Regions from separate parts of the Marinobacter sp. SS13-12 genome, predicted to be linked through region 1. Evidence: predicted binding sites of a transcription regulator. Region 1 holds the regulator's gene; each other region holds the start of a gene.
The links. The regulator sigma-54, encoded in region 1, starts transcription at its own class of promoters, with help from an activator protein. The targets are predictions, from matches to a motif close to ANTGGCATNNANNTTGCTNT.
Positions count from the first base shown of each region.

Region 1 (2,269 bases):
CTCGATTAACTGTTATGCACCAAACAGGACGCCCTAGCGGGCTCCGTTTCCGTGCATCCGGTCAACGTTCTTTTCCTTGTGCTTCAGGATCTGCCTGTCCAGCTTGTCCACCAGCGCATCAATGGCGGCATACATATCGCTGTTTTCGGCCTTTGCGTGAATCTCACCACCTATCACGTGTAGCGTAGCTTCCGCCATCTGGCGCACTTTTTCCACCTCAAGGGTGACCTGGCAATTGCTGATGTGGTCAAAGTGACGCTCAAGCTTGTCAAACTTGCCTGTTACGTAATCTTTCAGTGCGGGAGTCAATTCTACGTGATGGCCTGAAATATTGAGTTGCATAGGCTTCTCCTGTTATCGGATTTTACTACTACACCAGTCGCTTTCTTTCGTTGGACGGAGGAATGTGCATTGCCTCACGGTACTTGGCCACGGTTCGTCTCGCTACCTTGATACCCTGTTCTCCTAGCATGGCTGCAATTTTACTGTCGCTCAATGGCTTTTTCGGGGTTTCCGTTGCAATCAGCTTCTTGATCATGGCCCGGATTGCCGTAGAGGAACATTCTCCGCCCTCGTCAGTGCTGACATGGCTGGAGAAAAAATACTTGAGTTCAAATATGCCACGCGGCGTGTGCATGTATTTCTGGGTGGTCACCCTGGAAATGGTCGACTCATGCATTTCCACCGCCTGGGCAATGTCCGACAGGATCAGTGGCTTCATGTATTCCTCGCCATGGTCCAGGAATCCCTGCTGGTGCTCGACAATTCGCGTGGCTACCTTGAGCAGAGTCTCGTTACGGCTTTGCAGGCTCTTGATAAACCATTTCGCTTCCTGCAGTTGGTCTCGCAGGTAAGTGTTGTCGGCACTGCTGTCCGCACGCTTTATAAGTGAAGCATAGCTGGCATTGACACGAATGCGCGGTGCAATTTCCGGATTCAGCTCTACCCGCCAGCGTTCGTTGTGCTTGCGCACGATCACGTCCGGGATGACGTAGTCCGGTTCGGCCTGGTCGAGGGTATCGCCCGGGCGCGGATTCAGCCCGGTAATGAGGGCCAGAACGTCCCGCAACTGATCTTCCTTCAGGCGGCTGCGGCGCAGCAGTTGTGCGTAATCACGATTGCCCAGAAGATTAATGTAGTGGGTGATCACCAGCCGTGCCTGGGCGAGCCACGGGGTATCCGGTGGCAGCTGGTTCAGCTGGATCAGCAGACATTCCTGAAGATTCCGGGCGAAGACACCAGGCGGATCAAAATGCTGCAACCGGTGAAGTACGGCTTCCACCTCGTCCATTTCAAGCGGGTCTTCATCAGACTCTTCCATCATCCCGGAATGGATCTCTTCCAGGGGAGAGGTGAGGTACCCGTGATTATCAACCGCATCCATCAGCGCGTGGGCGATGGCCTGGTCCCGTTCGCTCAGGGGCGTCAGGTTCAGTTGCCACTCCAGGTGATCGTGCAGGGTTTCCGTAGGCGAGTTGCGAGTTTCAAAATCGTTGTCGTTTTCATCGTCGTTACGGGCCGATGACGCGGGTGCCGACTGGTAGATGTCGTCCCAGGCGGTGTCGACCGGAAGGTCATCGGGAATGGTGTCGGGGCTGTCGGTCTCTGACGACCAGTCAGGCCCGTTTTCGGATTCATCCCAGTCTGAAGACGATTCGGAGGCGGTGTTTGACTCTTCTGTCGATGAGGCTTCGGCAGCGGTGTCGTTCTCGTTTTCCGTGGATTCCGGATTCTGGTTATCGTCGTCTTCCGAGGTTTCCAGCATGGGGTTGGATTCCAGCGCCTGCTGGATTTCCTGCTGGAGGTCGAGGGTGGAGAGCTGCAGTAGCCTGATAGCCTGTTGCAGCTGGGGCGTCATGGTCAGGCTTTGACCCAGCTTTAACTGTAATGAGGCTTTCATAACCATAGTTCAGGATCCGTCACTCGGTCGCTCTCGGCCTTTCCGGGGAGTTGAGGTTGCATAAAAACTCTTTGTATGCTGGCAACTTGCCGTGCCAAGCAAGTTCTTTGCCGAGTGTACTACAGGCGAAATTCATTGCCTAGATACACTTCCTTGACCTGCTGGTTGGCAAGAATAGCTTCCGAGTTGCCGGATGCGATGATATGGCCTCCGCTGACTATATAGGCGTTCTCACAGATGTCGAGTGTTTCCCTCACATTGTGGTCGGTGATCAGCACTCCAATGCCCTTGTCCCGCAGGTGGCGGATAATGTGCTTGATGTCGCTCACCGAGATCGGGTCCACCCCCGCAAAGGGTTCATCCAGAAGA
Region 1 is NZ_JASSUA010000001.1:2,036,398-2,038,666, forward strand. Features, by position in the region: gene hpf (ribosome hibernation promoting factor) at 34-342, opposite strand; gene QPL94_RS09400 (RNA polymerase factor sigma-54) at 371-1,900, opposite strand; gene lptB (LPS export ABC transporter ATP-binding protein) at 2,020-2,269, opposite strand, start outside.

Region 2 (2,269 bases), 570 kb from region 1:
TCCTTCAGATCCTGAGACTGCAGTATCACTGGTGCCTGATCACCACCGTTGATTTCAGCGGTGAGCCGGGACGTGGCCTCCTTCAGGTGCTGGATAATCGTGGCGTCATCCAGATCTTTGAGGCGATTAACTATTTCATCGGCTTCCAGGAGTGAGAGTGGCGTGGAGTAGTTGCCAAGATCACCGAGGTAAGGCTGAAGCCACTCGAGTGATTGATCGTTTAGATTGATACCGGGAGTACGGAGCAGCCTAATGACCGTTTCAGGCCAGAAGGTATCGCCGGTGTCGACCATGCCGGTAACAAGGAAGATGGTCGCAGGCACTTGCTCCTGGCGGAGCACAGGATAACCATACAGGTAGTTGTCCCTCCAGCCGTCATCAAAGGTAAAGGCTACTGAAAGTGCTGGCAGGGTCTCACCAGTGTCTTTCTTGCGCAGCCATTCATCAAGATGGACAGGGACGGCGCCCAGTGATCGGGCGAACTTTATGTGCCGCTGGAGGTTTCCGGGTGAAATAATCATACCGGGTTGTTCCTGCTCCCGTTCGCCGGAGTTATCCGGCAGCACCCGGTGATAGGTCAGAATGATCAGGGTCGGGCTGCGGGCAAGTTTCAGGCGTAGCCACCCGAAAACGGCAAAAGCGCTGAGCGCCCAGAATTTTAATAAGGATCGTATGGTAGCCACGCCTTTTGCCTCCGTCGGCCAAGCCTGTGGTTTTGGCGCAATCGTCCATGTACAGTTTGCTGGCACAGTGATTCTGCCAGTAGTGTGCAGAGATGTCATCCAAAAGGACTGGGCGCGGTTCCATCTTGCGCTGGGGTTTTTGTTATCTGCTCACCACGAGTCTCTCCAGTCTTTCGTTATTCCTATTCGGCTTACAGTATTGCAGTCCTGCAGATGGCCTGAGTTTACTTTTGAGCCCGTTACAGATGGGGGATTAGAGTTCAGCCTCGGACTGGTTAGAATCCGTCGACTCTTTTTACAGACCTTTTGCTGAAAATTATCCAAGTTTCTGATTTTAAGAGGCTGGCTTAGTATTTGCTTAAATAATATCGAGATGGTGTTTCACTTTTTACGGGCCTGTGGATGTGTACATGCTCGTTAACTCATCGTCTCTAAAATAGAGCGAACTGAGAGTGTTCAGGGCTAATAAGGAAACGGATTAATGAGTGTTACGCATGAAAAGCTTAGGTTGGGCTTTGGGACTGGGGTAGCTGCAAGTATTCTATTAGCGGCAATGTCGCTGTTGACTCCATCAATTACCGAGGCATCCATAATCACTATTGAGCCTGATGACTTTGCTGAGGGAACAGATCTCTCAAGCGTGTCTTCATATGTGTCTTTACAAAGTTTGGTCGCCAACTACCGTGAACCAGGGCCTATCTACGCGACCCGCTCTCGGCCGGAATATAGAGCGCCTACGGGCGAACTTGTCTTCGGTAATTTTGGGGCTGGCATTGGCATTTTGGATGAATGCGAAACTGATTTTGAATGTGCGATAGGGTTTGGAATGACCTTCCATCAGCCAGTGAGGTGGGTTTCGCTGCTATATCAGAACTGGGGGTATCCTTTCATGGGTGGTTATGGTCTGCCCAATATTTGGTATGCGTTTGATGTCAATGGCGATCGCATTGAATGGGGAGTGAGCAGCACGATGGGTGACACTTTGGGGCAAGTTTTCAGTTTGAATTTAGCTATACCCGGTATGAAGTCGCTTGTAGTTGGTGGCGGTGCGACTATAAATGCAATGGAATATGATCGTCTGTCTTTCGCTGTTGGTGTGCCAGAACCGGCCCCATTAGCCTTACTTGCAGTGGGTTTGGGAGCTGTTATCTTTGCTCGGAATCGAAAGCTGTTAACAGTAGTGAAGTAAAAAATAGATCCACCCCACCCGAAACCCTTCCAGTCCAGATGCGATATATTGTTACGAGCAGGGTACCAACAGCTCTCAGACCCTGAATATCGTTCCTGCGGCGTGATGTATCCATTCTATTAGCTGGCATCCCAGATTTTTCAAGAGTTTTGAATAGTGCTTAGCGATAGAGAAACCCTTCTCGGGGCCTCTATTGACTTCGCAAATGGTGCTGACTGGTTTCTGTATGTATAGTCTTACACCGCAACGATTCTGCCAGTACCGGCAGAGATGTCATCCACAAAGGTTCACAGGGATTGAGAGCGATGCTGGTTTTTCTGTTCTGGTTTGCAGCTGTTGGAGCGCTTTTCAGCTACTTTATTTATCCGTTGATTCTGCGTTTTATGCCGCGCCGCGC
Region 2 is NZ_JASSUA010000001.1:2,602,144-2,604,412, forward strand. Features, by position in the region: gene QPL94_RS11905 (polysaccharide deacetylase family protein) at 1-683, opposite strand, end outside; gene QPL94_RS11910 (PEP-CTERM sorting domain-containing protein) at 1,165-1,872, shown strand; gene QPL94_RS11915 (glycosyltransferase family 2 protein) at 2,178-2,269, shown strand, end outside.
Region 2: a site for sigma-54 is predicted at 1,025-1,044, ahead of QPL94_RS11910 (PEP-CTERM sorting domain-containing protein). Genes of this name have one in related genera too.

Region 3 (2,269 bases), on a different contig from region 1:
ATTCAAATAAGCCGCTGTCCGTTGCTCACCTTGTGGTCGGTACTCACCAGCGTTATCGCACCTTCATCCGTCTTGATCCCCGTCACCAGGCATTCTGAAATAAAAGGCCCAATCTGTTTGGGCGGAAAGTTGGTCACAGCGAGTACCTGCTTACTCAGCAACTTTTCAGGATCGTAGAGATTCGTGATCTGGGCACTGGATTTGCGAATGCCTACCTCCGGGCCGAAATCGACTTTCAGCTTGTACGCTGGCTTGCGAGCTTCCGGGAACTCGCTCACTTCAATGATAGTGCCGATTCGCAGCTCTACGTTCTCAAAGTCTTCCCAACTGATCATGCCTGGGGTTTCCTCGGGCCGGTTAAGTAATGTGGTTATTGTCGGTGGTCTGCCAGCAGGGTTCCGACGGTGAACGCAATGCCCAGCTCCTTCATCAGGACCCAGGGCCGCAACGACCATGACGAATAATTCTTTTTGGCAATATGAAGGGTGTACATCCGTGTCTTCATCCTGCGGTGGAGTGTCTGTTGTTGCTGAATACTTTGGCTTCGTATACAACTAATGTAAGTCCGTTAAAAATAACACAAGGAAAGCATTATGCCCTTCTCTTCCCACCACATTGATGAACTCAACCTGCTTGCCATGTTTGACCTGTCTTCCGCGCAGGAAGGCATCAAGGTTCACCAGCACTCGGCTGCACCGGAGATGGTTGCGGCCGCTGAACGTCTTCATTCCAAGGGACTGATCACGCAGAAGGATGGCGGGTACCTGACGAGCCTGGGGAGTGAGACGGCGGAGCATGCGCAAAGGGTTCTGTCTGTACTGAGCAGTTAACGCTCTTTGAGGATGGACTGGCTTGACGTCGATTTAATTTACACCAGTGAAAAACTGGCCGCCAGGCGCCTCACCCATATGGCTGTTTAGAAGACGGTTTTCGGTAATGGCATTGTTCATGCTTCTTGTCGTCCGCAGAAGTAAGGAATATTAACCGGGAGCTAGGATGATGAACACGAAAGCAAAGCTTTGGTCGCTGATGACAGCCACGCTGGCGTCAGGGCTTATGATGTCAGGCACAGTTACGGCTGCGCCGATTATTTGCACCGACCCAACTATTAATCACATGTCAATGGATGACTCGCAGGCGTCTGCTTGTCTGGATTCCGGTCTGGGTAACATCCAGGGAGACAATGCTGTTCAGGACGATTTCCTGAATGGTGTTGGATCTGACTACCAGTTTATCGAGAAATCCGAAGGTGCCTCTAACCCGACGCCCATGTACGGCCTCACATACAGCGATGCGGGCGATGGAACAGGGACCTGGGCATTCGACAGCAGTGTTTGGGACATTTATGACACCATCGCCATTGGCTTCAAGTTTGGTGGTCAGAATCAGCCAGACACCTGGTTCGTCTATGAACTGGTATCGGATATTTCCTCAGGCGACTGGGTCTACAATGCCGGCGGCGGGCAAGGGCTTTCGCACGTGAACCTGTATGGCAAGGATTCCGTTCAGGTCCCTGAGCCCGGCACACTTGCACTGTTCGGCCTGGGCATTGTTGGCCTCACCCTGGCTCGCCGGAAAACCCGCGCAAGCTAACTTGTCAGCTTTTTATACAGCCAGCACAAGTACCTCAAGGCTCCCCGGCGGGGGAGCCTTTTTTATTCCCCCCAGAAAACCTGCAACAGTTCACAACTCCCCGTAACAGAAAAAAACACTTTCCGGCCTGATAAGACTCTGTATTTCGGTCATTTTTAAATCATCTTTCACTGGCAAGTGGTCATTGCGACATCAAAAGCTGTCAAGAAAGCCAACGTCCCGATAAGACAAGAACACTACACTGCTTTTCGAACAAACGTACCAACAATGGTTGTCAGCCCTGTCACCTCTCCGGTGCACGGCGAAGATCAATAACAAGACCAACGAATGGAGTGTGTTTCATGGTCCCGACCTCCCGCTTTTCTGTGCGCGCTTTGACGCTCGCCGTTGCAGCCGCCTCTGCCGGCTTATCATTCAGCGCCTCTGCCAGTATGGGCAACCTGGGCACTAGCTATGGCGTTATGCCCGTGGATGTTGCAACCGCTCAGTCACTGTCCATGTTCAACGATCAGGTATCGGCTACTTATTACAACCCGTCTTACCTGACTAGCGACGAGCGCGGTGAGCTCACTGGTGGCATTCTTCATGCGGAGCAGGAGTTGCGCTCCAGCCGGTCTGATGCAGACGGCGACATCGTCTCGAACTCACCGAGCCAACATGTGCTGATCGGGATGAA
Region 3 is NZ_JASSUA010000004.1:46,346-48,614, forward strand. Features, by position in the region: gene QPL94_RS18325 (tRNA-binding protein) at 3-335, opposite strand; gene QPL94_RS18330 (thioredoxin domain-containing protein) at 371-493, opposite strand; gene QPL94_RS18335 (TIGR02647 family protein) at 594-830, shown strand; gene QPL94_RS18340 (PEP-CTERM sorting domain-containing protein) at 1,123-1,593, shown strand; gene aupA (alkane uptake protein AupA) at 1,935-2,269, shown strand, end outside.
Region 3: a site for sigma-54 is predicted at 936-955, ahead of QPL94_RS18340 (PEP-CTERM sorting domain-containing protein). Genes of this name have one in related genera too.